One region of the Luteibacter sp. GL_149 genome, then DNA from elsewhere that is predicted to be linked to it. Evidence: predicted binding sites of a transcription regulator. Region 1 holds the regulator's gene; each other region holds the start of a gene.
What was found. The regulator FliA, encoded in region 1, starts transcription of late flagellar genes. The targets are predictions, from matches to a motif close to TAAAGTTTNNCNNNCNNNGGCCGATAA.

Region 1 (9,937 bases):
CGCAGCCCGTAGACCAGGCTCGCGAAGGCGGGCATCCGTCGTCCTCGCCCTGTTGGCTTTCGCGCGCAAGCACGCTCCCACAGAAAGCAAACCCGGGCAATGCGCGATATCCACAGGCGGTGTGGATAGCCGCTGAATAAGCATGTGGATAACTGCGATTCGCGCTGATGTGGCAACGACTTGCGTTGCGTTGCTCATTCCGCGATCAACACGCTTTCTGTAGGAGCGCGCCTGCGCGCGATAGCCAACGGAGCGGAGATGATGAGTTCGCCATTCGCAGCCAGGACACCGGGCTTGGCGTTGCTCATTCCGCGACCAGCACGTTTTTGTGGGAGCCCGCTTGCGGGCGAAATCCAACGGAGCGGTGACGATGTGCGTGGCATCCGCAGCCCGTAGACCAGGCTCGCGAAGGCGGGCATCCGTCGTCCTCGCCCTGTTGGCTTTCGCGCGCAAGCGCGCTCCTACAGCGGCGCTGTTGAGCTAGCGTGCGCTCAGGTCGGGTTGCCTGCGTGCAGACGGTGTAGCAGTTCCGCTTCCGATAGCGAAAGGCCGCAGGTCTCGGCGATCTGCTGCGCAGTGGCGCCCTGTCGGGCGAGGCGCTGTGCCAGGGTGTAGGCGCGGTCGGCGGTCTGTCCTACTTCGTTCGGCATGGTCGGTGCATGGCGAACATGGTCTTCGATATCGCCGAGGCGAATCTCCAGACGCTTGAGCACACCGATCAGCGCGGCTTCGTCCACTCCGACGACGCGCCGTTCGGGCTCGGCATCGGGCATGGGCGCTGAGGCAGCCGGTTGCGCGAGAGGCGTCCTGGCATCCAGCCGGCGCCACAACAGCAGCAAGCCGAGCATCTGCAGTACGGCGAAGACAATCAGGATGTAAGCAAGCATGTTGTTCACTGGCGTTTCCTGCATGAGCCGCGCGAATGAACGCGATTCGCTAGCCGTCACACACGGCAGAGGCGCTGCACGTCGACGAGCGCGATGAAACCGTCGTGCCGCGTGACCACGCCGCTGACCGGATCGTCCCTGCGACTGGCGCGACCCGGAGGCGGCACCGCGATATCGCTGGCATTGAAATCAAGCATATCGCCGATGGCATCGATGCGCATACCCACGATCGACCCCGCGTCGTCGAAGACGACGACGCGCTGGGCGTCCTCCCGGTCCGGTGCGACGCAGCCTGCCAGGCCGAAACGGCGTCGCCCGTCGAGCACGGGCACGATCTGCCCACGCAAATTGACGATACCGAGGACGTCGTCAGGCGCACCCGGCACCGGCGTGACGTCGCCACAACGGATGACCTCGCGCACGCTGGCCAGCGTGACCGCGTAATGCTGTTCCTTGAGAACGAAGCCGAGCCACGCGCCCTGCCCGCCATGTACTGCCTGGCGCACATCGTTCATGGACACCCCTCCCGTTCAAGCCATTCGATCAATGCCGCGGTGTCGACGACACCGCATTTCGGTTCTTTCGCCATACCAGCCAACCATGGGCGCGTTGTGGCATTCGTGCGCCACTGGATCGCATCCGGGCCGAACACCACGGGTTCGTCCTCTACGGTACAGGCCAGCGCCCATTGGCGGTCGCCCAGCAGTACCAGCGTCGTTGCCGGCGAGCCGGCCATGTCCGGCGACATGACTGCCGCCAGATCCGCGACCCGAGCCTCCCCACTGGGATGCCGCCAGCGTCCCAGACAGATAGGCCGGGTCGCTACGGTGGGCGCCAGTGGCGGCATGGGCAACAGGTGGATCACATCGCGCATGGGTATGGCAAGCCGGACACCCGCCGCGATACACAACAGGTAACGATTGTCGCCTTCGACCGCCGACTCTGTTCCGGAGGACTTACGCCCCGGCTCGAATGCCATGACCTGGACGACGGCCGCGGGGACGATGGCTGCGGGCGTGAGCAGTTCGGCGAGATAATCCGCGACGAGTTGATCGGCGGCCTGCATCGAGGTCGTCATGCGGCTGCGTCCGTCATGAGTTGAACGCGCATGGCGAGCAATTCGTCGAGCAACTGGCGATACGCCAGGCCACCCCGGCGCGCCGCGGACCACGACGCGAGCGGGACCCCCGCCGCGCTGGCTTCACGAATCTGGGTATCGGTAGGAATGACGGTCGCGCTGACCGCGTCCCCGTATTTTTCGCGTAACTGTTCGAGGCAGGCGCGCGAGGCATGGGTCCGCGCGTCGTACATCGTCGGCACGATCGTGCGGGGTAGCGGACGTCCGCGCGAACGCTCGATCATGCCGAGACTTCGCAGCATGCGCTCCAGACCTGCAAGGGCCAGCGCTTCGGTCTGCGTGGGAACCAGTAGACGATCGCTCGCGGCCAGCGCGTTGACCATCAGGACTCCGAGTGTCGGCGGACAGTCGATCAGAACGTGGTCGAAATCCTCTGCTAGCCCGGCCAGCGCCTGACTGAGCACCAGACCCATGCCCGCGCGCGTCCCCACCTGCCGGTCGAGCGTAATCATGGCCGAGGACGCGGGAAGCACCGAGAGCCGCTCGTAAGCCGTCGCATGGACCAGCGACGAAGCCGGCGGCGCGCTGCCGCCGAACAGATCGTAGATGCTGCCGTGCGCGCCATTCTCGACACCGACGTAGCCGCTGAGCGACGCATGCGGATCCATGTCGACCATGAGCGCGCGTTCGCCGCGTGAGGCCAGCATGCTACCCAGTGCGACGGTGGTGGTCGTCTTGCCGACGCCGCCCTTCTGGTTAGCGACGGCCCAGACAACCATCAGAGCCCCTCCTGCCGGGCGAATGCCGCGGAGCCTGCCACGGGAGCAGCGGCAACCGGCGGCACGGCCGCTGCGGGTAACGCAGCCGGCGCCGGCGCTGGCTCGGACTTGGTCAGATCGATGCGATCCGCATCGCTATAAAAGCGCGCGGGTGCGGCTTTGTCGCTCATCACGACGATAAGCACCCGTCGATTGCGGTTGCGCCCTTCGTTCGTCGCATTGTCGGCGACCGGACGAAACTCGCCCCAACCGATGATGCCCACGCGATGCGCGTCGACGCCGGCGCCCGTGAGCAGGCGCGCGACACTGGCGGCACGAGCGGCGGACAGTTCCCAGTTCGACGGAAATGCAGGTGTGCTGATCGGCGTGGTGTCGGTATAGCCTTCGATCCGCATCGCGTTGGGGAACGGCGCGAGAATCCCCGCGATCTTCATCAACGTGGTTTCCGCCGCGCCTTGGAGGCGGGCGACGCCGATCGGAAAGAGAATGTCGGTGCGTACTTCGATTTCCAGCCAGTCGGTGGTCCGCCGCACGCTGACGAGGTTCTTGTCGATCAGCGGCTTCATGGCACGCTGAACTTCCTCGGAAATCTGGCTCAGGTTGGCTTCGTCCGTTTTGCCTACCGTGGTATTCGATGCCGGGGCGGTCTGCACCGCCGAGGACTCCTGACGCTGGACCGCCGCACCTTCGTGCCCGGGCAACGGCAGATCGCGCGGCGGCAGCGGTACGTCGATACGGGATATCGGCGTGGCATTGGGTGCACGCGACTGATTGGGCATCGGCACCTGCTTGGCTGGCTCGGCCTCACGCGTGGGCTCGATCACGCGCCCCGTGCCGTTGAACGCTTCGTTGATGGACTGGGCCATCACGCGAAACTTCGTTTCGTTGACGGCGGACACGGCGTACATCACGACGAACAACGCAAGCAGCAACGTAATCAGATCGCCGTAGGGAATAGCCCAGCGTTCGTGATTGATGTGCTCTTCGACGTGACGCCGTTTCACGACACGAATCCCTGCAGTTTGCTTTCGATGTGGCGCGGGTTGTCGCCCTGCGCGATGGAAACGAGACCCTCGACCAGGATCTCGCGCATCTGCGAACGCGCGCGGGCAAGTCCTTTCAGGCGCGAGGCCATCGGCAGTGCAAGAAGGTTGGCGAGGCCGATACCGTAGATAGTGGCGACGAACGCGGCGGCGATGCCGTGACCGAGCTTGCTCGGCTCCGCCAGGTTCTGCATGACGGACATGAGGCCCATCACCGCGCCGATGATACCCATGGTCGGCGAATACGCGCCGGCATTCTCGAAGACTTTCGCCGCTTCGATGTCGATGTGCTCGCGAGCGAGGACCTCGACTTCCAGGACGCTACGCATCGCATCCGGCTCGGTTCCGTCGACGAGAAGCTGTAGCCCCTTGCGGATGAAGGGATCGGTTTCGCGTTCGATGCCCGCTTCCAGGCCGAGCAGGCCCTGGCGACGCGAGATTTCGCTCCAGCCGATGATGCGGCTTACCAGGTCGGCCGTTTCGATCAGTGGCGGGCGATAGACCCAGGGCAGCATGCTCCATGCGCGCTTGAGTACGACGCCCGGCGTCTGCACCAGCAGGGCCGCGAACGTACCGACAAACACGATGACGAAGGCGGCCGGATTCCACAGGGCGTCGAGGCTGCTGCCTTTCAGGACGGTACCGACGATGATGACCAGGAAGGCCAGGATCGTGCCGACGATACTTACGATATCCATATCAGATCGCCACCCTCATCGAAGGGAGAAGCTGGCCGGCGTCGTCCGCCAGACCCGCAAGATCGAGGACGAGCGAGATACGTCCGTCGCCCGTGATAGTGGCGCCCGCCACACCGGGTACGTCTTTCAGCAGTGGCCCCAGCGGCTTGGCCATGACGTCTTCGCGCCCGATCACTTCGTCGACGAGGCAGCCCAGCGTCTGATGACCGATCTGCACCACCACGACGTGCCTGCCACCGGAGGGCACCCCCGCCCAGCCAGCCAGATCGCACAGCGGAAGCGCTCGCTGGCGATGCGAGGCCACGACACGGCCGTCCAGCGTCTGGATCTGGCCTTCGACCAGTTCGAACACTTCGGCCACGTTGCTGAGCGGAAGCGCCAGCAGGCGATTACCCACGCGCACCATGAGGACTCTGAGAATCGCCAGCGTGAGCGGTACCGACAGACGGACCTCGCTGCCACCGCCCACGCGCGAATCGATCGACAGCGTGCCGCCGAGTTCGACAATCTTGGTTTTGACGACATCCATGCCGACGCCACGGCCGGAGATATCCGATACCTGGCTGGCCGTGCTGAATCCGGGACGGAACACGATGTCGAAGCATTCGCGATCGTCCAGACGTGCGGCCTGTTCCTCGTCGAGCAGGCCCTTTTCCACCGCCTTGCGGCGAAGTATTTCGGGGTCCATGCCTTTGCCGTCGTCGCGCACGGTAATGACGATATGGTCGCCGTACTGCCCCGCCGTCAGGTGCACGGTACCCACCCGCGACTTGCCCGCCTGTTCGCGGACATCGGGCATTTCGATGCCGTGATCGACCGCATTGCGCAGCAAGTGGACAAGTGGATCGGCCAATGCTTCGACAACGGTGCGGTCGAGGTCGGTTTCCTCGCCTTCCTGTACCAGTTCGACTTCCTTGCCCAACTGGCGGGCGAGGTCGCGGATGATGCGCGGAAAACGCTGGAACAGCTTGCCGATGGGCTGCATGCGCATGCGCAATACGGCGTTCTGCAAATCTTCGGCGACCCGCTGCAGTTCGCCGACGGCACGTTCCATCGGTCCCTCGACACCTTGCGATGCGAGGCTGGTCAGGCGATTACGCACAAGCACGAGCTCGCCCGCCGCATTGACGAGACTATCGAGACGGAATGTATCGACGCGGACCGTGGTGTCGGCGTTCGATGCCGTGCGTTTCTCGGCGGCTGGCTTCGCGACGGGCGCTTGCGCGGACACGGGTGCTGTCGCTTCAGCGACAACGGGTGCGGGTGCGGGTGCGGGTGTTTCGACAAGACCGGGCGCTTTGCCCTGTCCATGCAAGGCATCCAGCAACGCTTCGAACTCGTCGTCGCCGATAACATCGCCAACGGAAGAAACGACGGGTGTGACGGGGGGAATGACAGCGGGAACGACATCCACCTCGACCGACGCGCCGGGCGCATTGCCGCTGCCGTAAAGCGAATCCAGCAGTGCTTCGAACTCGTCGTCGTCGATAGGTCCGGACGGCGCCGATGCCGGTGCATGCTCGCCGCGCGCGGCGTCGAGCATGGCCTCGAACTCGTCTTCGATCGCATCGCGACCGGCCGATGGCCTGGCGGACGGCGCCGACAGGGTCAGCGCGACGGGCTCGGCCGAGGTGGTGCGCCCGGGAATCAGGAGGCGCGCCAGCAACGCGTCGGGCGCCGGTTGCGAATCCGCGCCGGCATCGGCCGCGCGCATCATATCGTTGAGGAGATCGAGCGATTCGAGCAACGCGTCCATATACGCCGCGTTGAGCATCACCGCACCGTTGCGGGCTTCGTTCAGAAGATCTTCCGCGCGATGGCACAGGCCGACCATGGCGTTCAGGCCAAGGAAGCCCGCACCGCCCTTGACGGTGTGGAACGCGCGGAAAACGGCATTCAGCAGCTCGCTGTCGCCCGGCGAGGCCTCCAGGTCGACCAGTTGCTCGCCCAGCGTCTCGAGCAGTTCCCTGGCCTCGATCAGGAAAACGTTGAGCAACTCATTGTCGAGCTCGACACTCATGCCGGTCTCAGAATCCGAATTCGCTGAGGAGACGATCCACTTCGTCCTGGCTGACCTTGTCCGCCACAGGCGGCGCGTTGCTGCCGGCCAGCGAGCCGGTCAGGCGAACCAGTTCCAGCAGCGACGATTCGACCTTGCCCATGAACTGCTCCACCTGGGCAACGCGCTGACCCGAGATGTCCTGCCACGACTGGGCTTCGACCAGTTCTCCAAGGCCGATATCGCAGTTCTGCGCGAAGTCGCCGACACGCACGGCGAGCGCCGTGGCATTGATGCCGAACGCGGGATCGGAGGTTTCCAGCACGAGCAGCTCGTCCGCCTGCGTGGCAAGCGCCTGTGCCTGAGGACGCAGCTTTTCGCTGAAATCGAGCGTGCTGTGGGCGGCCTGCGCGCTCATTTCCAGCACATCGCGAAGATGCTTGCGTGCGTCGCCCATGCTGCCCGGCACACCATCGCCGGAGACATCGGCGGCAAGACGGCGCACGGAATCGTGCAGATCGCGCGCAAGGCAACCAAGCGCGTGGAACAGGTGCTGCTCGCGGCTGCGCAGCAGACGATCGAGTGCCTTCTCGAAGGCGGCACGGTCGTCGGCGTCGAGAAGCTCACGCAGTTCGGGGACGACTTCGTGGTCGGCGTTAAGCGAGATGTTCATGATGTCCCTTAGCCGGCCGCCGCGAGGCGTTCGAAAATCTTGTCGAGTTTTTCTTTGAGCGTGACGGCCGTGAAAGGCTTCACCACGTATCCGTTCACGCCGCTCTGAGCCGCCGCGATGATCTGGTCGCGGTTGTTCTCCGCGGTAACCATCAGCACGGGGATCGACTTCAGCTTGGCGTCCGCGCGAATGGCGCGAAGCAGATCGATGCCGGTCATGTTCGGCATGTTCCAGTCGGTGACGACCAGGTCGAACGCCTGCGCACGCAGCGACACGAGCGCCGCGGTGCCGTCTTCGGCTTCATGGATGAGCCCGTTGGTGAAACCGAGCTCGACCAGGAGGTTCCTGACGATACGTCGCATGGTGGAAAAATCGTCCACCACGAGGATCTTCATGTTCTTGTCCAAAACGCTACTCCGCCTTGACCGCGCGTTTACTGTTGATTCCGACGTCGCCGACGAAGCGGCGCCATCACGTTCTTGCGTTCCATCCCGTCATACGCGCACGAAGCCGGATCAGGGCCTGCCCATGGATCTGGCATACCCGCGATTCACTGACTCCCAGGACCGCGCCTACTTCCTTGAGATTCAGTTCTTCCTCGTAGTACAGCGACATCACCAGCTTCTCGCGTTCGGGCAGACCGTCGATCGCCGCGACCAGCGCTTCGCGCATGCCCGCTTCCTCGAACAATCCTTCCGGACCCTGGGCGTCCGGGTCGGCCACGTCGATCGCCGCGCCTTCGTCGCCCTCGGGGGCGGAAAGGCTCAGCAGTCGCGCGCTTGCCGCGTCGGCCAGAATCTGGTTGTACTCGAGAGCGTCGATTCCGAGACGCTTCATTACCTCTGCGTCTTCGGCATCGCCACCCGTTTCATTTTCGATCTGTCGTGTTACCTCCGCGACTTCGCGCAACTTTCGATGCACGGAGCGCGGCGTCCAGTCCGTCTTGCGCAGTTCGTCCAGCATCGCGCCCCGGATGCGGATACCCGCATAGGTCTCGAAGCTGGCCGCGCGAGTCGGCGAATAATTTCGCGCGGCCTCAAGCAGTCCGATCATGCCGGCCTGAATGAGGTCGCCCACGTCGACGCTTGCCGGCAGACGGCCCATCAGGTGATAGGCGATACGCCGGACCAGCGGCGCGTGGATACGCACCAGTTGATCCGCCGGGATTCGCGTGACTTCCAGGTATTCGGTCGCAACGCTCACAACGGCAGCCCTCCCCCCATGGAGGCCCGATCGGCGAAAAAGCCGATCCGACCCTGTGCCCGGGGTTCGGGTTCACCCCATGTATCGACCGCACGTGCCAGATTCTTGAATCCGACCGCCGATCGACTGCTCGGCCACGCTTCGACGACCGCGGCCTGGCGACGAATCGCCTGGCGCAGATACTCGTCGTGCGGGACCATACCCATGAAATCCAACGAAACGTCGAGGAAACGGCCGGTAACGCGCGACAACTTCTCGAATAGCTGCCGCCCCTCCTGGGCGTGGCGGACCATGTTGGCCACGACCCGGAAACGGCCCACGCCGAACTCGCGGCTCAGGACCTTGATCAAGGCGTAAGCATCGGTAAGCGACGCCGGCTCGTCGCAGACGACGACCACCACCTCATCGGAGGCCGCGGCGAACATCGACACGCTGTCGGAGATGCCCGCGGCGGTATCGACGATCAGGAACTCGGGGGGAACGGCATATTCGTCGAACGCGCGGATGACCGCGGCGTGTTCGATGTTTGGCAACTGCGCCATGCGGCGCGCGCCGGACGTGGCGGGAATGACCTTCAGACCATGCGGCGCCTGGAGTATCAGTTCCTCGATCGTGCACGCCCCATCGAGCATATGCCCGAGGTGGCGGGTCGGCTGCAGGCCAAGCAATACGTCGATATTGGCCATACCGAGGTCGGCATCGAGCAATACGACATCGCGACCGCCCATGGACAGGGCCATCGCCAGGTTGACGGCGACGGTTGTCTTACCCACGCCACCCTTGCCACCCGCGACGGCGATGCTGCGGCATGGTTTGCGCTCGGCGAGCCAGTTGATACCGGCTGCCTGGCTAGTGGTCACGGGTGTGGTCATGAAAGGGCTCGCTACCGCCATTAGGGATTCGAGTCCAGATGCCTGGTTCACTTCGATGGACTCCGGGGTCAGACCGTCGTCGCCGGAACCGGGAAGCCAAAACGATCGGCTAGCACGGCGGCGTCGGGTTCGTCGTTACGATTCTTGAGGAGTTGCGCCGCGTGGCAGACCAGCTTGCGCGAGTCGGCTACGGCGATGTCCTCGGGTACGCGCTGACCGTCCGTGGTGTAGTCGAGCGACAGACCATGCCGGATCAGCGCCGACAATGCACCACCTAATAGCGGGGCTTCGTCGAGCTTGGTCAGGATGGCTGTCTGTGGAGCAATGGGTGCATAGGCGCGAATGGCACTGTCCAGCGACTGGGACTGGGCGTTCGCCGCCAGTACCAGGCACACGCGCACGTCGGACGACGCGCGCAGCGTTTCGAACTGTTGCTGCAGCTTCGGGTCCGTCCCCGCCATACCGGCGGTGTCGACCAGTACGGTGTGACGTCCGCGCAACTGGATGAGCACGTTGCGCAGACTGGTAGCGTCGTGGGCATTGAACACGCGAACGCCGAGGAGGCGCCCGTAATGTTCGAGCTGTGCGCCGGCACCGATGCGGTACTGGTCCGCGCTGATCAGAGCGACGTTGGCCGCACCGTGGCGCAGAACGGCGCGTGCCGCGAGTTTGGCGATCGTGGTCGTCTTGCCGACGCCGGTCGTA
Region 2 (9,937 bases), 150 kb from region 1:
GGCTTTCGCACCCAAAGTCGCTGCCGCCGTACCGCCAATGCCTCTTCAGATCGCCTATGCGTGGCTCTGCGCCTCGCTGATCGGTGCCGCCTATGTCGTCGTTACGCTGCGTGACGACGCCGAAGGCGCGAGCCGGGACGACGAAGAGTTCTGAGAAGCGGGCCGGTCGCTTGCGGTGCCTCCCGTTGCGTATGGACCGAGGACATCGCGCGCAGGTCACAGGAGTGTGGGGGCATGATGCCTACCTGTGTAGCCCGTTTGCGAGCTACACAAGAACAATAAAAAGGCTCTTCACGCATTAGCGGGCCGGCTCGACGTGTCTTGTCGAGCTTCGGACGAGGACAGCCGCCTTACACTTGTGCGTTTGCGAGGCCGCGACCGGGTTGGCCCTTGGGGCCTTCGGCGCCGTCCCTGCGGGAGCGGGCCGTAGTGCCGCTTTCGCTCCGACGAGTCATCGCGGCCCTCGGCTAAGGCGGCCCCAAGGACCAACCCGGCCACGGCACCAGCGACTGCGGTTTGCTGAGGACAGAGCACGAGCCGAGCACGTGACAGACCGAACCGGACGCCGCCATCACGGGTCCTGCGTCACGCGCTGCTTTCCCCCAAATAACCGCAACATCCGGGAGAGCCGTCGGCCACCGCCCTCGACGCGACTTGCGGAACCGAGCGCGGCGGGCGGAAAAGGCCCGAAGGGGGCGGACCCGGACGGTCCGCCGTTTTCGCTGAGGCAGGAGCCGAATCGAAAACCCCTGCCCGCCGCGCGGGCGCGACGGGGCGCAGCCATAGAACACCAGCCGCGCAGCGGCTATCCCTTCCCGAGCGACGGTGAAGCCGGAGCGTCGAGGGCGGTGGCCGACGGCTCTCCCCGCAACGTTCGAGCGCAAAAGCGATGGCAAAGCCGAGCCCGCCCCGACCATGCGAAAAGAACCAAAAAAAGCCCGGCGAGCGAAGCCGGGCCTTTTCGGTACTGACGCGATGAATCAGGGCCGGCGAGCGAGCTCGCCTTCGTCCTTGGCCACCGGCATCAGGTCCTTCTTCGACACGCCCAGCCACAGCAGGATCGGGCTGGCGACGAAGATCGACGAGAGCGTACCGACCAGGATGCCGATCAGCATCGTGATCGCGAAGCCATGAACCACGGGGCCGCCGATGAAGTACAACGCGGCCATCGTGATACCCGTGAACAGCGACGTGATGATGGTTCGCGAAAGCGTGCTGTTGATCGAACGATTCAGCACTTCTTCCGGCGAGGCGTTGCGGCTGACGCGGAACAGTTCGCGAACGCGGTCGAACACGACCACCTTGTCGTTGATCGAGTAGCCGACCACCGCGAGCACCGAAGCCAGAACCGTCAGGTCGAATTCGCGCTGGGTAAGCGCGAAGATGCCCAGGGTAACCAGCACGTCATGGACTTCCGTGGCCAGCGCCGCGATGGCGAAGCGCTTCTCGAAGCGGATCCACAGGTAACCCATGATGCCGACGATGACGAAGATGACCGCAACGATACCGTCGCTGCGCAGCTCCTCGCCTACCTGCGGGCCGACGAACGAACGGCTCGTCATACGTACGTCCGGACGCGCCGATTTCAGCGCCGCGACAACGTCCTGCGCGACCTTGCCCGCGGCTTCGTCGCCGGAGAGGCCGGTGGACGCCGTATCGTCCTTGCCCTGCAGGCGCACGGACAATTCGCGCGTACCGCCCACGGCCTGCACGAGCGTGTTTTCCAAACCGGCCTTTTCGAGCGCCGTGCGAACGTCGGCGGTGCTGATCGGATTGTCGTAAGCGACGCCGACCACGATACCGCCGGTGAAGTCCTGGCCGTAATTGAAGCCCTTGCCCAGGATCAGGCCGACCGAGCCCAGCATCAGCAGGATCGCCAGACCGATGCTGAAACGGCGCAGGCCCAGGAAGTTGAAGTTGGAATTGTGGTTGAAGATTTCCATGTCGTTCTCCTGCCCCTTAGACCGACAGCGTCTTGAGCTTGCGGCCGCCGTGGATCAGCGCGGTGATGGCGTGGGTCACGGTCACCGAGGTGAACATGGAGGTCAGGATGCCGATGAACAGCGTGACGCCGAAGCCCTTGATCGGACCCGAACCCATCGTCATCAAGCCCAGTGCGGCAAGCAGATGGGTGACGTTGGCATCGAGAATGGTTGCCCATGCCTTGTCGTAACCCGTGCGGATCGCGGCCAGCGGCGAGGAGCCATTGCGCAGTTCTTCGCGAATGCGTTCGCAGATGAGTACGTTGGCATCGATCGCCATACCGAGCGTAAGCACGATACCCGCGATACCCGGCATGGTCAGCGTCACGCCGATCAGCGACATCACGGCAACGAGCAGCACCAGGTTGAGGAACAGCGCGATGTCGGCAACCAGACCGAAGAGCTTGTAGTAGATCGCAGCGGCCAGCAGCACAAGGCCAAGGCCGATCATCACGGCATTGAAACCTTTCTTGATGTTGTCCGCGCCAAGGCTCGGACCGATGACGCTTTCGGCAACGATGTCGACCGGCGCGGCCAGCGAACCGCCACGCAGCAACAGTGCGAGATCGCGGGCTTCCGAATCGCTCGGCAAACCGTTGGTCTGGAACTTGCTGCTGAACGGGCTGCTGATGTTCGCGTAGTTGATGACCTCTTCGGTCGTCTTCGGCACCTTCACTTCCTTGCCGTCGATGATCTTCACCTCGTTCACGCGGGTGATGTAGAGCACCGCCATCGGTTTGCCGACGTTCGCGTTGGTGAACTCGGCCATTTTGCGTGCGCCGGAACTGTTCAGCTGGACATCGACATTCGGCGTACCGTTTTGCTGGTCCCGGCCCGAGTTGGCGTTGATCAGCTCGTCGCCGGTCGCGATGATTTTCTTGCTGAGCAAGTACGGACGGCCGTCGCGGCCGTAGTACAGCTTCGCATCGGGCGGCACGCTGCCCGAACGGGCGGCGTCCACGGCCTGCTGCGGGCTGTAGAGGCCGGCGCGGTATTGCAGCGTCGCGGTCGCCCCGATCAGCTTCTTGGCTTCGGCCGTATCCTGCACGCCCGCGAGTTCGACGATGATCTGGCTTTCGCCCTGCTGCTGGATGATCGGCTCGGACACGCCCAGCGCATTGACGCGGTTGCGCAGCGTGCTGACGTTCTGGCGGATGGTGCTCTGGGCCAGTTCGCGCAGCTTTGCCGGCTTGACCGTCGCATTCAGCACGAAACGATCGCCGGTCGTCGGGCCATCGCCGACCTGCAGGTCGGTGTATTCCGTGGAGAGCAGCGTCGCGGCCGCCTGACGGTCCGCATCGGAACGCAGGACGATGCCCACACCCTGACCACGCGGATTGCGGTTCACCGAGTCGTACGGGATGTTCTTGTCGCGCAGCAGGGAACGGATGTCCTCGGCGTAACGCGTTTCCTGCGTATCGACGACCGCGTTCTGGTCCACTTCCATCAGGAAGCGCACGCCACCCTGCAGGTCGAGGCCGAGCGGCATCGAATTGGCGTTGATCGAACGAAGCCAGTTGGGCACCGTCGAGGCCAAATTCAGCGCAACGGTGTACTGCTCGCCCAGCGACTGACGCAACGCATCGCCCGCTTTCGACTGCGAGTCGGCATCGGGGAAGCGCGCGAGCAGGCGCGTACCGGCGGCGTCGATCTCGACGGACGATACGGGCGTCTTGTTCTGCTGAAGCACCCCTTCGACCTTGGCCTTCAGGGCCGCGTCGACGGTAGCACCGCGATTGGCCGATATCTGTACGGCGTTCTGGGGCGGGAAGATATTCGGCAGCGCGTAAACGAGACCGAACAGCAACACGATTACGACCAGCGCATATTTCCAGCGTGGAAAATCAGTCATGCCTTGCATTCCATTAAAGCGGCAACCGAGCCGCGGCAGCGGGCGTCAGGAGTTCTTCAGCGAGTCCTTGGGGAGGACCTGCGAGATAGCGCCCTTCTGCACCTTGATCGACACGTTCGGCGCGATCTCGATGCTGATGAACGACTCGCCCACTTCCGTGATGCGACCGGCGATACCGCCGCTGGTGACCACTTCGTCGCCCTTGGACAGCGCGGAGAGCAGCGCGCGGTGCTCCTTCTGACGCTTCATCTGCGGGCGGATCATCATGAAATAGAAGATGCCGAACAGCACCGCCATCAGGATCAGGGGCGACAGGCCGAACGCGCCATTGGGGGCCGCGGCGGCTGGAGCGGCGGCCTGGGCAAGTGCTGCGGAGGTCATGATGCTCATCGGATATCTCGCAAGTTATGGAACGGCCTGAAAAAAATGCCCGTTCGCTGAAAAAGATCGTGGATTATGCCACGCACCCCGGCGCCGTGCACCGGAAGTGAACGGGATGGGGGGCCGTGGGGATCGAACCCAAGCCGGCTGGCGGCCCGGCAGCGGGTCAGCCGCCGACCTCGCCCTTGTGCCGCGCAGCATAGAAGGCGGCAATGAAGTCCTCCAGAACACCCCGCTCGATGGCGTCCCGCAGACCGGCCATCAGGCGCTGGTAGTGCCGCAGGTTGTGCATCGTGTTGAGCTGGGCGCCGAGTATCTCGTTGCAGCGGTCCAGATGGCGCAGATAGGCCCGGCTGAAGCCGCTGGCGCAGGTGTAGCAGTCGCAACCCTCTTCGATCACCCGGGTATCCATGGCGAACTTCGCATTGCGGATGCGCAGGGTGCCGCTGTCCGTGAACAGGAAACCGTTGCGGGCGTTGCGGGTGGGCATCACGCAATCGAACATGTCGATGCCGCGACGTACCGCCTCGACGATGTCCTCCGGCCGGCCCACGCCCATCAGGTAACGCGGACGGTCCTTCGGCAGCATCGGCAGGGTCAGGTCCAGCGTGTGGTTGCGCTCGGCTTCCGGCTCGCCCACGGCCAGACCGCCGATCGCATAACCGTCGAAGCCGATCTCGACCAGCCGCCCGGCCGAACGGTGGCGCAGCTTTTCGTACGTGCTGCCCTGGACGATGCCGAACAGCGAGTTGGGATTCTTCAGATCGTCGAACGCCTGCCGCGACCGCTCCGCCCAGCGCAGGCTCAGTTCCATGGAGTCGCTGGCCACTTTCTCCGTGGCCGGATACGGCGTGCACTCGTCGAAGATCATCGCGACATCGGAATCCAGTACCTTCTGGATGCGCATGGATTCCTCGGGCGAGAGAAACACCTTCGAGCCGTCGACCGGTGAGGCGAAAGTCACGCCCTCTTCCGTGATCTTGCGCTTGTGCGCCAGCGAAAAGACCTGGAAGCCGCCGGAGTCCGTGAGGATCGGCTTTTCCCACCCGATGAATTTATGCAGCCCGCCGAACTCCCCGACGATGTCGAGGCCGGGGCGCAGGAACAGGTGAAACGTGTTTCCGAGAATGATTTCCGCGCCAATATCGTTGATATCGCGCGGTGTCATGGCCTTCACGGAGCCATAAGTGCCCACGGGCATGAACGCGGGCGTTTCCACGGTGCCGCGTTCGAATCGGACGCGGCCGCGCCGGGCCGCGCCATCGGTGGCGAGGAGGTCGAAAGCTAATTGAGTCATGTACATAGTTTAGCCGGTCGAGGCATCGCCTGTAGGAGCGCGCTCCTACAGGGAACAGGCCCCTGCACCTTCTAAAGTTCTTGCGAAATCGGCCGATGCCCTGAGCAACAGGAACGCGCCTATCCGGGCCGCGACAACGTAAGCAGGAGGCCCTGCCCATGAACATCCCACCGACCACCAGTCTGGCTGCCCAGCTATGGGCGGGCGCGGCTGCGGGTACCACCGGTTCGGTGGATAGCTGGCGGGTCGGTACGTTGCTGTCGGCGAATCTGCTCGGACTGAGCGATCAGGGCCGGTTGTTGCTGCAAGTGGGTGGCATGACGGTCGAGGCCGACGCCGCAGGCACCCAGCTCCCCCAGCAGTTCCAGGTCCGGGTCCTGACCCAGGGCGCACAACCCCAGCTCGAAATCCTGGCCCAGCCGGCCGGCGACCGCATTGCCATGCAAGGACTGCGCGACCGGCTGCCTCTGCAGAATGGATACGCTCCGCTGCTCGGCGTGCTCAGCGCGCTGGCGCGACGACCCGCGGCCCGCTTGCTGCCCGCACCACTGCGCGCCGCGCTGGCGACGCTGGAAGCCGCAATCAGCAAACCCGACGACGTGGGCAGTCCGAGCGGCCTGAAGGAAGCCATCGCCCGCAGCGGGCTATTCCTGGAGTCGCGCCTGTCCACACCCGCGGACGAAGCACCCACCACCGACGACTGGAAAGCCGCCCTGCTCCAGCTTCGCCGCACGCTGGACGAACTCCCGCCGGCGCGAGCTCGCAGCGGCTTGCCGCCCTCGCTGAGCGACACCGCACCACCGTTGCGCCAGCGACCGCTGATCGCACAGATGCGTCTGCCTGAAATGTCCACGGAGACCGAAGTCGAAGACCTCGTCGCCCAGTTGCGTGTGAATGTCCGCAGCGCGCTCGCGCGCGTGGAGATCGCCCAACTGGAATCGCCGCCGCAGGCTGGCGTATGGATGGTCGAAATTCCGCTGGGCGGCGTTCGCGGATACGACATCCTGCAACTGCGCATCGAGGAATCCGCACCGCGTCCCGAAGATCGCGAAGGCGCATGGACCGTCGGCTTCGCCGTCGATCTGCCGTCGCTTGGCGCCGTGCAGGGAGAAATCCAGTTGCGCACGACGCGCGTGTCGGTACGCATCTGGGCACAGCACGGCCCGACGGTGAGCCGCATCGAAGACGAATTCCTGACGTTGCGTCAGCTACTAGAACGCAGCGGCCTGCAGCTAGACCACCTCAGTTGCATCCATGGCCTACCCCAGCCAGCCGGCGCGTACAGCGCCGTGTTACTCGAAGCCACCGCATGACCGCCAGCCTGCCTTCACCCCGCCGCAGCGTGACGCTGCGGGTCGCGTCACCCACCGACAGCGGCACCAGCAAACATATCGATGCCGCCGGCGTGAAGGCGATGCTCGACCGCGCCCAGTCGCTGGGGCTGTCGCCGCATCTCGATCCGCAGATAGCGACGCTGCTGGCAGCCGTGAAGCTGCGCGACGACGTGCCGACCGAGCTCTATGCGGCGTTGGCGGCGGTGGTGGGTACGTTGCTGTCGGCGGGGCAGGAACATCGCTGACTCGCGGGTCTTCCGGGCAATCGCTGTTCGGCTAATCCGCTCCGTTGGCTTTCGCGCGCAAGCGCGCTCCCACAGAAAGCAGGAGCGCGCTATTGATCTCTGTGGGAGCGCGCCTGCGCGCGAAAGCCAACGGAGCGATAAAGCCGTAACGCCTCAGTAAACGCCCAGCCCCTGAATCGATGCGACACCCGCATCGAAACCCGCCAGCTCCGCGAATCGGCGGCCACGATCGGCATAGTCGTGGAACTGATCGAAACTCGGCGCGCCCGGCGACAGCACGACGTAGCCGTGGCCATCCAGCAGCGCACGGGCTTTGCTCACCGCATCCGCAAGATCGGTCGCGTGATGGACAATCCCGACACCAGCGCTCTCAAGGGCTGCCGCGATGCGCTCGCCGTTCGCGCCCTGACAGACGATGGCCAACGGCGCATCGACACGCATCGCATCGACGAACACACGCCAGTCCAGACCGCGATCGTGACCGCCGACGATGAGTGCGATGCGTTCGCCGTGCAGGCTTTCCAGCGCAGCGAGACTGGCCAACGGCGTCGTGCTGATGGAGTCGTTGACCCAATGCAGCCCGTCGCGCTCGCCCAGCGGCTGCAGACGGTGCGGCAAGGGCGCGAAGGTCGCGAGCGCGGGCGCAGCGATGCGCGCATCGAAACCCATGAGTTCGAGCGCCGCCAATGCGGCACATGCATTGACGGCGTTATGCAGGCCCGGTGCCGTAACGCACGCGGCTTCGATCACACGTTCGTCGCCGCGACGAATCCAGCCGTCGGCGACATGCCAGCCCTGCGCGTCGCCGAAACGGTGCACGTCGGGATGCGCCGCAACGTGAGCCAGCAGCGTGGGCTGCATCGCGTTCGCCAGCACGCGGGAAGACGCGCTCGCAAGCTTCAGCTTGTCTTCCAGATAACGTTCGCGCGAACCGTGCCAGTCGAGATGTTCTTCGTAAAGACTGGTTACGACGCCAAGATCGACGCCACTCGCATCGCCCGTCTGAAAACTCGACAGCTCGATCACCCACAAGTCGGCCTGCACGTCGTCGAGTTCGAGCAGCGGCAGACCGATGTTTCCCGCCAGCGCGGTACGGACGCCGAGCGAACGTGCCAGATGCGCGATAAGCGCACTGGTTGTGCTCTTGCCCTTCGTACCGGTGACGGCGATGGTGCGCGCGTCGCGATGCGTGGCGAACCACAGTGCCGTTCCCGATGTGAATCGCGTACCGCGTGCAGCCGCCTCCAACAGTTCGGGGCGGTAAGCGGAAATACCGGGCGATTTGACGACGACGTCGAACGCCGCGAGTGCGGCCGCGTCGGGTGCGACGACGTGCACGCGCACGTCGTCGCCGAACGCGTGATGTACCGCCTCCACTTCGGACGGCGAACAAAAAAGATCCAACGCTCGTCCCGGCAGGTGCGCGCGCAGCGCGGTCAGCGCCGCGCGCCCTTCGCGCCCGAATCCCCAGACGGCGATGGCGCGTTGCCGGAGATCAGCCCAGGGCATCCAACGCTCCGCTCAGACGCTGCGGTACCAGGTGCGACGCGCCCGGCTCGAGCCAGGGCTCCAGCGCGAGTTCGGCCACGTCCAGTTGCGGCAGGATTTCCCGACGGAAGCGAACGATCAGGGCGTCTTCGCGCCAATCCGGCCGTTGCGACAGCGCATGCATCGCTGCGCGCGCTTCCGCACCTTCGCCGACGCATTCGAATGGCTTGTGATCCTGGAATTCCAGCAATGCGTCGAATCCGGCCACCTGCGATTCGTCGTCGAGCAGGTTGCGACCGAAGATCGACAGCAAACGCTGTTTGGGCATGAACGGCGCCAACGCCAGAAAAACGAAATGGCATTTCGGGCACTGCCCGCACCAGCGATCCGCAGGCTTTGGGCCGAGGATACGGAAGTTGCGATTGCAGCTGGAGAACACTTCGAAATACGGCGCACCGAGACGCGCGAACGCGCTCGTTACCGCCAGTTCCGAATACGGTCGCAGCAGCGAGCAGTAATCGAGATCGCTGGCGACGTGTCCGTGCAGATAGTCGTGCAGGGATCTCTCGAAACCGAAGCCCTTGCTCCACTGGTGGTTCACTTCCTGCCCCTCGTACTCGAGGGTGGCGACAGACGCCGAACGCTCGTTGGCGAACACGATGCTGTCGTAGCCATACAGGATGGCGGCCAGCACAAGGATCGCCGAATTCACCGCGGTCACCGGAATGTGTCCGTTCCAGGCGCCCATGCGATTAAGCTCGAACAAGCCCGGCGCCAGTTCGCGCGCGATGTTCAGCGTGGTCAGGCCCGTGCGTTCGGCGCAGGTGGCGATCAGGGGCGAGTTGCCTACCCATACGGCCGTCGCTTCCGCACCGATCGATTTGATCGCCTCGACGGCCACGACCGAATCCTTGCCGCCACCGATCGGCACGAGCGAACGCTGCGGCAATCCGATGGCGCCCGCACGCGCCGGACGCGTGCCGCCGGTCGGAAAGCGAACGCGACCACGCAGATCGAGGCGGTTGCGATAGGCGAACTCGGCCAGACCGTGCAGATACAGCGAGTCCAGCAAGGTCGCGGTGTCCTCGTCGGGCGTCCAGCCTTCGACGACGATCCGTTCCGGAATACCCGCCTTGTAGTAACTGACGCCGGCGACCAGGTGCAGCAATCGCAATGCCGCCCCGAACGCACCCGCCCGTTCGGCCGGAACGGTCGGCGCGCCGGGGAACGTCACCCGCTCGATCAGTTCCGGACCGTCGTCGAAGGCATAGACCAGTTCGGCGACGCCATCGGCGAACCCGTGACGAACGAAACGGAAGGATGCTGCGTTGCGCGGATCGGCGAAGCCACTCATGGAA
Region 3 (9,937 bases), 2.1 Mb from region 1:
CGTCGAAATGGGGCGCCAGCACTACAACGGCAATCTTGCCGGCCGCTGGATTCTTACCGCCGGCCTTGGCGGCATGGGCGCCGCGCAGCCGCTGGCGGCGAGTCTCGCCGGTGCATCGTCGCTGACGATCGAATGCCAGCAGAGCCGCATCGATTTTCGTCTGAAGACGCGTTACGTCGACGAGCAGGCCAGCGACATCGACGATGCGCTGGCGCGTATGGATCGCTACGCAAAAGAAGGTCGCGCCGTTTCTGTCGCACTGCTCGGCAATGCCGCGGAGATCCTCCCCGAACTGGTCCGTCGCGGCGTGCGTCCGGATGCCGTGACCGATCAGACCAGCGCCCACGATCCGATCAACGGTTATCTTCCGGCCGGCTGGACGGTCGAGGAATGGTTCGAACGCCGCAAGGCCGATCCGGCCGGCACCGCGCGCGCCGCGAAGGCGTCGATGCGCGCGCACGTCGAGGCGATGCTCGCCTTCCATGCCAAGGGCATTCCGACATTTGACTACGGCAACAACATCCGCCAGGTAGCCAAGGACGAGGGTCTGACGAACGCGTTCGATTTCCCGGGTTTCGTACCTGCCTTCGTGCGTCCGCTGTTCTGTCGCGGCGTGGGACCGTTCCGCTGGGTTGCGTTGTCGGGCGATCCGGAAGACATCTACAAGACCGATGCCAAGGTGAAGGAGCTGATCCCCGACGATCCGCACCTGCACAACTGGCTGGACATGGCGCGCGAACGCATCAGCTTCCAGGGTTTGCCGGCGCGCATCTGCTGGGTGGGTCTCGGCCAGCGCCACAAACTTGGTCTCGCGTTCAATGAAATGGTTCGCAACGGCGAGCTGAAAGCGCCTGTGGTGATCGGGCGCGATCATCTGGATTCCGGATCGGTCGCCAGTCCGAATCGCGAAACCGAAGCGATGAAGGACGGCAGCGATGCGGTCAGCGACTGGCCGCTGCTCAACGCGATGTTGAATGTCGCCGGTGGCGCAACCTGGGTCAGCCTGCATCACGGTGGTGGCGTGGGTATGGGTTACAGCCAGCACAGCGGCGTGGTGATCGTATGCGACGGCACCGAAGCGGCCGACAAGCGGATTGCGCGCGTGCTGTGGAACGATCCGGGCACGGGCGTGATGCGGCACGCCGATGCGGGGTATCGGGAGGCTATCGATTGCGCGCGCGAGCAGGGGTTGAAGTTGCCGATGGTTTAAAGCCGATCGGGTGCGGTCGCGAAAACCTGTCGCACCGCGCTGGGTTCCTGCCCGCGTGTATGGACCGGAGACATGGTTAACAGGTGTGCCAGGACATGGTTTACACCTCGACCGCCAAGTTGTGGCGACTCGAGGCCCAGCCCATGCCCTGGAAGGAAACCTCATCCATGTCACTTCGTACTGAGCTTGTCGCGGTGGCCAAGCAGCCCGGTCAGTCGATCACTGAGCTGGCCCGCCGGTTCGGCGTCAGCCGAACCACCGCGTACAAATGGCTAGGCCGCGATCAGGCGCACGAGCCCCTGGCCGACCGCTCGCGGCGTCCCCATCGCACCCCGACGCGCACGGCTCAGTCGCTCGAAGAGCGCGTGGTCGCCCTGCGCCGACAGTTCCCCCACTGGGGTGGCCGCAAGCTGTTTGTGTTGCTTCAGCGCGAGGGCCTGGCGCCTCCGGCACCGAGCACGATCACCCACATCCTTCGGCGCCATGGCCTGCTGTGGTCGCCCACCGAGCCGGCCGTGCATCCCTGGCAGCGCTTCGAGCATGCCGAGCCGAACGACCTGTGGCAGATGGACTTCAAAGGCCCCCTCCGTGTCGGCCGCGGTCGGTGCGATCCGTTGACCGTGCTCGACGATCATTCCCGCTTCAACCTGATCCTGGGCCATAACGCCGACATGACCGGCGCCACCGTGCAGCACTGGCTCACCGAGGCCTTCCGCCGCTACGGCCTGCCGCGGCGCATGAACATGGATAACGGCACCCCGTGGGGCATGGGCAACGGCCCCTCCCGGCACTTGTCCACGCTCGGCGTATGGTTGGTCCGCCTTGGCATCCACCTGAGCTTCAGCCGTCCGTTTCATCCGCAAACCAACGGCAAGGACGAACGCTTCCATCGAAGCTTGGACATCGAGCTGCTGCGTGGCCGCCACTTCCTGAATCTGACCGAGGTGGAGCGGGCCTTCGCGCACTGGCGCGAGATTTACAACCACGTGCGCCCGCATCAGGCCATCGGCATGGTACCGCCGGTGACACGCTATCGCCTCAGCCCACGCCCCTTCCCCGAACGGCTCGATCAGATTACCGAGTACGGCCCCGACGACATCGTCATCGGGGTCGATCAACGCGGCCGGATCAAACTACTCACGCGGCCGCTCGTGGTCTCGACAGCGCTCAAAGGTCAGCTCATCGCCGCCCGGCCCCGGCCCGATCAGGACGGTGTGTATGACCTCTATTTTGCTCACCACTGGCTCGATGTCGTCGACCTGCGACGACCGCGATAAAGTGTCCACCATGTCCTGGCACATCTGTTAACCATCTCTCCGGTCCATACACCCGCGCAGGGACGACGGGTGGGTGTCGATGACGGTGTGGGAGATGGCGTCATTCGCCACGATCGATGCGGATTTTCCACCCCTCACCGCCGCCCCTGCGCAGGCAGGGGCCCAGAGCGACCACGCTGAGGCGGACGATATCGTGCGCGCTCTTAGTGCGCATTTGCCCAGCTGGCCACATACCGCTCCGGATACAACCGCTGCAGCGCCAGCACCTTCGGCAGATCGTTCACCAGAATATACGGCGACTGCGGATTCAGCCGCATGTAGTTCTGGTGATAACTCTCGGCGGGATAGAACGTCGTCAGCGCCGAGACCTGGGTGACGATGGGCGCGCTGTAGGCATGCGCCGCGCCCAGCTGCGCGATATACGCATCGGCGACACGCTTCTGTTCCGGTGTCGCATAGAAAATCGCGGAGCGGTATTGCGTGCCGCGATCGGGGCCCTGGCGGTTCAGCAGCGTCGGGTCCTGTGCGACCGAGAAGAACACTTTCAGTAGCTGGCCGTAACTGATGACCGCCGGATCGTAGACAATGCGCACCGATTCGGCGTGTCCTGTATCGCCCTCGCTGACATCGTCGTAGTTGGCGTGCCGTGCATCGCCTCCGGTGTAACCGGCAGTCGCGGATTTCACGCCGCGCAGGTGTTCGAAAACTCCTTCGACACCCCAGAAGCACCCGCCCGCGAGAACCGCTACCTGCTCACCCGCTGACGGTGCGGCATCCACGGAGGGATCGGGCAGGCGTACGCCTTCGTCGCGCGCGAAAACGGCAGTGCAGGCGGCAAGGGCGATGGTGGTCAGAACGACGATAAAACGACGACGGAACATGGAGATATCTCCGGAGTGCCTGAGTTACCACATAAGACCGGGGCAGAAAGGATTCCATGGCAGGCAACGTTTGTTACAGTTTCACCCTTTGGCGCCGATACAGCGGAACCTGCATGTCGGCGGAGCCCGTTGGCGGCGCGCTTTGTTTCACACGTCGTGGACAAGGTCGATCCGGTCTCGCCATGGGGCGGATTCGCCGATTCGCGGTTCGTACTGACATGAAACGATCCGTTCCTGGGGGGACTGTGGCGTACGATCTGGTGGAAAGACGGGTGTCGGTCGGCGATCTGGAGGTCGGCATGTACGTTTGCCGTCTCGATTGCGACTGGGACGAAACCCCGTTTCCGATCCAGGGCGTACCGGTTCGCAGCCAGGACGACATCGACGCGTTGCGGCGCCATTGCCGTTACGTGTTCGTCGACACCATGCGCAAGGTCGCGCCTGCCTCGACATCCTCGCCGCTTCGTCCGCCCTCCGTGGTGGTGAAACCCAGCACCGCTCCGGCCACGCCATCCCAGCGATTGGTGCCGCAGCGGGCGTATACCGATACCGCCACGTTCGACGAAGAAGTGCCCCGGGCACGCGAGGCTTACGAGTCCGTCGCGACCTATGTGGAAAAAATCGTCGACGACCTGGCCAACGGGCGCGTCATCGATGCCCGGGAAGTCGAGGACGCGGTGCGTCCGATGGTCGAGAGCGTACTGCGTTCGGGCGATGCGTTTTTCTGGATCGAAAGCCTGCGTCAGCGCGACAGCTATACCTATCGCCATGCCGTCAGTTGCAGCACGCTCGCCGCGGCTTTCGGACGGCACATGGGGTTCTCGGAAGAGGCCATCATCAGTCTTGCCGCGGGTGGGCTGCTGATGGATGTCGGCAAATCGCAGCTGCCCGACGAATTGCTGCTGCGCGCTGGCGCGCTCAGCGAAGCCGAAATCGAACTCGCGCGTCTGCACGTGCGCGAAGGACTGGCGATCCTGGCGCATTCCGGCGTGGCGGATCGGGAAGTGCTGGATATGGTCCGCACGCATCACGAACGCTTCGATGGCAGCGGCTATCCCGACGGCCTGATCGGCACCGCGATTCCGCTCGCGGGGCGCATGGCCGCGATCATCGACACCTACCATGCGATGTCGACGCCGCGGCCGTACTGCGAGCCCGTATCGCAGCACGTGGCGCTGCGTACGATCTATGCCGGCCGCAATACCGGATTCCAGGGCGAACTGGTCGAGCAGTTCCAGGCGTGTCTCGGGGTATATCCCACGGGATCGCTGGTCGAGCTGGGAACCGGCGAAATCGCGATCGTCATGCTGCAGAATCACGCGCGCCGGCTACAGCCGCGTATAGCGATACTCACCGCGCCCGACAAGTCGCCGCTGGACGAATTCCGCATCGTGGACCTGATGCGACAGACGGGGCCGGAACGCATGGATATCCTGCGTTCGCTTCCCCCGGGTAGCCACGGCATCGATCCCAAGGAATACTTCCTCCCATGAATGCCATGCCCGATCGTTTATTACCGCATCGTCCGAGGCTGTCGTGACGGATCGCGCCCATATTTTCACCGCCATGCAGGCGCTGCTCGACCGCGACAGTTCGCGCGAGGGTCTGTGTGCCGTGCTGGTGGTACGGATGCGGGGCATGCGCGAGGCGCAACTGCGCTTCGGTTATGGCTTCGGTAACGAGATCATGCTCGCCGCTCGCGAGCGCATCGTCGAAATCGTCCGGCATATCGACAAGGTCTTCGTCGCCGCGGACGACACGTTCGTGCTGTTGCTTCCCGCTATCCGCAACCGCACCCATGCCTTGCTGGCGGCTACCCGGCTGGTCGGCGGATTCGACGAACCGCTGATGTGCGGCGACCGGCCCTGGCATGGCCGCGTGGTAGTCGGCGCGGCCATGCATCCCGAACATGGCGCCGCCGCCGAGCTGCTATGCCGTCGCGCCGAAATCGCCCACGACGAAGCGCTGCGCATCGGCGAACCGTTCGCGATGTACCAGCCGGACAATACCCAGGTCGAAATCCTGTATGGGGAGCTGCGCGAAGACATCGAAGCGAACCGCCTGCAGGTTTACTTCCAGCCCCTGCTCGATCTGCGCAAACAGGCGATCACGCGCGTGGAATCGCTGGCGCGATGGAATACCCAGACGCATGGCGAAGTCGCGCCGGTCGATTTCATTCCGTTCGCGGAGCGCAGCGATCTGATCGTTCCCCTGACGCGCTGGAGCCTCAACGCGTCGCTGCGACACGTGGCCACACTGCATCGTGCCGGTGCGCCGATCGATATCGCCATTAATCTTTCGGCACGCGTTTTCGTGGAACAGGGCTTCGCGGAACAGATGCTGGGGGCGCTGGATATCTGGGGGGTCCCGGCCGAATCCGTGATCGTCGAGGTCACCGAAACCGCACTGCTCACCGATCTGGACATGAGCGTGCGCGTGCTGCGCCGGTTGCGCGACCGTGGCATGCGTGTCGCCATCGACGACTTCGGCACGGGTTATGCCTCGTTCGCGTATCTGCGCCACTTCCCGGCTACCGAGCTGAAGATCGACCGTACCTTCGTGGACGCGATGATCGACGATCCCCGCACGGAGCAGCTGGTGCGGGCGATGGTCGAGGTCGCCCATCGCCTTGGTCTCGAGGCCGTGGCCGAGGGTGTCGAGAACCAGGAAACGCTCGATCGGCTGATCGAAATGAACTGCGACATGGTCCAGGGCTTCCACGTGGGCAGGCCGTCGCCGGCGGACGAATTCGTGGCAAGGCAGCTGGCGGACGCGTCGTTCGTGTAGGCTTTGCGGCCACACGTCCCCGGTAACTTCCCCTCATGGCACTCAAATCGACGGTCTACAAGGCCGAGCTGCAGATCAGCGATATGGACCGGCATTACTACCAGGCCCATCCGCTGACGATCGCGCAGCACCCGTCGGAAACCGACGAGCGGATGATGATCCGGGTGCTGGCGTTTGCACTGAATGCCGATGAATCGCTTGTCTTCGGCAAGGGCCTGAGTTCGGACGACGAACCGGACCTGTGGCGCAAGGAGCTGACCGGCGAAGTCGACCTGTGGATCGAGATCGGGCAGCCGGACGAGCAGCGCATCCGTCGCGCGGCGGGGCGCGCGAACCGGGTGATCGTTTACACCTATAGCGGCCGCAGCGCCGAAGTGTGGTGGAAGAAGACCGCCGCCGCGGTAGCTCGCACGAAGAACGTCACAGTCGTCGATATCGCCCCGGCCACGGTCGACGCACTCGCGGCGTTGACCGAGCGGACGATGCAGATCCAGTTCATGGTGCAGGACGGTCAGGCTCAGGTGATTAGTGGCGAGACCGTGGTGCCTGTCGAGATGACGGTGCTGGCGTAACGGGTGTTGCTGGATTCGTCGCAAGAACGACCGATAGCCTCGTCGCATTTTCCCCTCACCGTCATTCCGGTGCACGTGCGCCGGAATGACGGCGAGGGGGATTCGAAGGTGCGACTGTTACTTCGCCTTCAACCGCGCCACCAACGCCTTCAACGTGGTCTGCGTTTCCTCGGCGAAGAAGTCGTTGACGAAATCGTCAATGGGCAGGCTGGCCGGGTCCGCATAAGCCGCGGCCAGATCCGCACGCGCCAGCGCACGCGTACGCAGCATGGCATTGCGCGGCAGCGCCAACAGCTCGCGCAGCCAGACCAGCGAGCGCGTGACGACCTGCTCCAGTCCGACCAGTTCGTCGACCATGCCGAGGGCCAGCGCCTGCTCGGCATCGACCATGGTGCCCGACGTCAGGAGACGTTCCGCGCGATACGCGCCGACGGTGCGGCGCATGATCAGCTGGATCGGTTCCGGTACCGAAAGACCGACCTGTACCTCGTTCAGACCGATCTTGTACGGCCCGTGCGCCATGACGCGATAGTCCGCGAACAGCGCGATAACCGCGCCACCCGCCGGGCTATGGCCCGTTACCGCGGCCACGATGGGAACCGGCGACTTCGCCAGCGCGCCGCACATCAGGAAGAACTCGCGCCAGTATTCGCGTACGCCCTCGGGGTCCTTTCCGAGCAGCGAGGGTACGTCGACGCCGGCGGAGAACATGCCCTGCGCACCGGAGATCACGATCCCCTGCGCACCGTTGGCCGGTGCGTTGGCGACAGCTTCGCGCAGCGCGCGGACCAGGGTGACATCCAGTGCGTTGACCGGCGCGCGCGCCAGGCGGATTTCGTGGATGCCGTCGTCTTGCGGAAGTATGTCGAGCATGAGGGTTCCGGTCGTGTCGGGTTAGCGTGCGCCGCGCGGCATGTCGTCGGCGGCCCACTGGTAGCGCACTGCGTAATCGAGCGTGGCGCTGCCGTTGGCGGGTACGTCGACCTTGAACTCTAGCGTATCGGGCGTCTGCTTCGACGCCTTGGTCGACGAGGAAACGAGCTTCCAGCCGCGCCAGCGGGTCGGATGCTCGCGTACCGTGACCACGCGCGCCGTATCGCTGGCGTTGGTGAGCTTGATGCGGAACGCTTCGTCGAGACGATGGCCGGGATTGTCCAGCGTGAACGCCGTCTGTTCGCGCGTGGCTTTCAGATCGAACGCGGTGCCGAGCACGATGGTGGCGTCGCTACCTTTCGCGGTGTCCTCGATGCGACCCTCGCCGAGCAGCTCCGCATTGCCGTCGCGATCGGCGGTCAGTACGCGCGCATAACCGCCGGGCAGGCTGTCGAATGCCTTCAGGCGCACGGTCGTGACGATCGGCGACTCCTGCTGGCCGTTGCCGTTGCGCGATGTGTTTGGCGACTGCGGAAACCACGTCCCGCCGTTCTCATAGAGGGCCGTCCGTTCGCAGTCGATCTCGCGTGTCGTATACAGCGGCGTCTGCGTAACGCTGCCGTCGGGCAGATCGATCGGTGTGGGGAGCGTGAAGGTGCGCAGGTCGGCGAGCGTGGCCTGCTCGGGCATGCCGGCGCTGTCGGCCATGGGAGCCGCCGCCATCGCAACCTTGTTGTAGCGTGCCTGGACCGGCGGGGCCTTCGCACGGTTCGCGTCGCCGGCCACGAGCTTCAGCGTCGTGTCGTTCCAGTCGCGACCGCTGCGGTTGGCGATGCTTGCCCAGGAGTCGAACGTCATGCGGCAAGTGGCGCCCGGAGCGAGCATGGCCGTGTATGCCGCGCGCCAGCCGAGGCCGGACGTCGGGTAGCTCAGCGTGGCGGTGGACGAGCCGCCGCTGGCGGCGTCGACGCGCACCTGCAGGGTGGAGCCACGGGAGAAGTTGCTGTTGTCCGCGGCACGCAGAGCGGCGTATTCGCGGATGAGCGTCGACTGCCCGTTCGCTTCTTTCACCACCAGCGCATCGCCGCCACGCAGCAAGATGCCGCTGGCGATCGGCTGTCCCGAGGTACCGATGACGACGACGTTCTTTCCGACAAGACCGGCGACCGCGCCGCCGAAGCCCTGCCCAAGCAGCAATCGTTGCGAGACCACGCTGGTGCCTTTGCCGGGGAAGCGAAGCGAAAGCGCTTCGCTGTCGAGTGCGGCGGGCAGGCCGCCGATGGAGATGTCCTGTGTGCCGCTGCGCAGATCGAACGCACGACGCTCGTGCACGACCGCGTAACCGTCGCTGGAGAATGTTTCCCCATTCGTCTGGAACAGGGAGTCGCCGTCCGCCCGGTAAAGCGTGAGGCTCGCGGGCGATTCCGTAGCAACGGCGGGCAGGGCGACGGCGCAGGCAACGCCAAGGGCGATCAGACGACGGGACATGGCACTCTCCATGGGGATGTGCCCGGGATCATACGCAAGTTCGTACGGGTGAAATGTGCGAGCGCGCCGGAGATGACGCTACCCGTTCAGGATCGTCACGCCCCGGTGGGAGCGCGCCTGCGCGCGATGGGTATTAGCCGGTTCCCCGGATGCTCAGGCGGGCTGGCTTATCGCCTCGCGAACCGTATCCGGCAACGGCACGGGGCGTCCCGTTTTCGGATTGACCCATACCACCGTGACGTTGCCGTCGCAGTGAATGCGCGTCGCGTCGTCGTGGGCGACCATGCGGTGGCCGATCGTCATGGAGCTGGTGCCCACACGTTCGCAGAAAAGCTCCACGTCGATCTCGGCCGGCCATTCGATCGGCAGGCGGTAATTGAGCTGGCTGGCCGCCATGACCGGGGCGCTTTCGGGCGTGTACCACTTACCAGGAATCGTCAGCAGCCATTGCAACCGGGCTTCTTCGAGATACGTGAGGTAGTTCGAATTGTTGACGTGGTTGTACGTGTCCAGGTCGCGCCAGCGCACCGTGATCGGTGCGATGAGCAGCGGCGTCGGCGAGGGTGTCTTGCTTGCTTCGGTCGTCATGCAGTTTTCTTTTTCTTCGCGGCCACCGGTTTCGCGGCGGCCTTGGATTTTGTCGGGGGTGCTTTTGTCGTCACGGTTTTCGCGGCGGACTTCGTCGCCACGGTTTTCGTGACGGCCTTGGCCGGTGCTTTCGCGGACTTCAGATGGGGGGCGAGGAACCGGCCGGTATGCGAGTCTTTCGTCGCGGCGATCTTTTCCGGCGTGCCGCTGACCAGAATGCGACCGCCACCCGCGCCGCCTTCGGGGCCCAGGTCGACGAGC

Region 2: a site for FliA is predicted at 5,585-5,611, ahead of fliK (flagellar hook-length control protein FliK). Genes of this name have one in related genera too.
Region 3: a site for FliA is predicted at 3,443-3,469, ahead of AC3IR3_RS06050 (cyclic di-GMP phosphodiesterase). Genes of this name have one in related genera too.

Annotation. Positions count from the first base shown of each region.
Region 1 covers NZ_CM174395.1:3,478,342-3,488,278, forward strand. Annotated here, with positions in the region: gene AC3IR3_RS15290 (DUF2802 domain-containing protein) at 492-887, opposite strand; gene AC3IR3_RS15295 (chemotaxis protein CheW) at 944-1,402, opposite strand; gene AC3IR3_RS15300 (hypothetical protein) at 1,399-1,965, opposite strand; gene AC3IR3_RS15305 (ParA family protein) at 1,962-2,744, opposite strand; gene motD (flagellar motor protein MotD) at 2,744-3,748, opposite strand; gene AC3IR3_RS15315 (flagellar motor protein) at 3,745-4,485, opposite strand; gene AC3IR3_RS15320 (chemotaxis protein CheA) at 4,487-6,505, opposite strand; gene AC3IR3_RS15325 (protein phosphatase CheZ) at 6,513-7,157, opposite strand; gene cheY (chemotaxis response regulator CheY) at 7,166-7,564, opposite strand; gene AC3IR3_RS15335 (RNA polymerase sigma factor FliA) at 7,629-8,360, opposite strand; gene AC3IR3_RS15340 (MinD/ParA family ATP-binding protein) at 8,357-9,232, opposite strand; gene flhF (flagellar biosynthesis GTPase FlhF) at 9,301-9,937, opposite strand, start outside.
Region 2 covers NZ_CM174395.1:3,623,768-3,633,704, forward strand. Annotated here, with positions in the region: gene AC3IR3_RS16040 (hypothetical protein) at 1-154, shown strand, start outside; gene secF (protein translocase subunit SecF) at 981-1,943, opposite strand; gene secD (protein translocase subunit SecD) at 1,960-3,834, opposite strand; gene yajC (preprotein translocase subunit YajC) at 3,880-4,224, opposite strand; gene tgt (tRNA guanosine(34) transglycosylase Tgt) at 4,382-5,512, opposite strand; gene fliK (flagellar hook-length control protein FliK) at 5,671-6,825, shown strand; gene AC3IR3_RS16070 (flagellar biosynthesis protein) at 6,822-7,091, shown strand; gene murD (UDP-N-acetylmuramoyl-L-alanine--D-glutamate ligase) at 7,245-8,600, opposite strand; gene murL (UDP-N-acetyl-alpha-D-muramoyl-L-alanyl-L-glutamate epimerase) at 8,587-9,933, opposite strand; gene AC3IR3_RS16085 (bifunctional aspartate kinase/diaminopimelate decarboxylase) at 9,930-9,937, opposite strand, start outside.
Region 3 covers NZ_CM174395.1:1,344,842-1,354,778, forward strand. Annotated here, with positions in the region: gene hutU (urocanate hydratase) at 1-1,210, shown strand, start outside; gene AC3IR3_RS06040 (IS481 family transposase) at 1,354-2,487, shown strand; gene msrA (peptide-methionine (S)-S-oxide reductase MsrA) at 2,691-3,368, opposite strand; gene AC3IR3_RS06050 (cyclic di-GMP phosphodiesterase) at 3,587-4,861, shown strand; gene AC3IR3_RS06055 (putative bifunctional diguanylate cyclase/phosphodiesterase) at 4,905-6,155, shown strand; gene AC3IR3_RS06060 (YaeQ family protein) at 6,191-6,727, shown strand; gene AC3IR3_RS06065 (enoyl-CoA hydratase/isomerase family protein) at 6,845-7,600, opposite strand; gene AC3IR3_RS06070 (DUF4139 domain-containing protein) at 7,622-9,088, opposite strand; gene AC3IR3_RS06075 (acyl-CoA thioesterase) at 9,242-9,676, opposite strand; gene uvrA (excinuclease ABC subunit UvrA) at 9,673-9,937, opposite strand, start outside.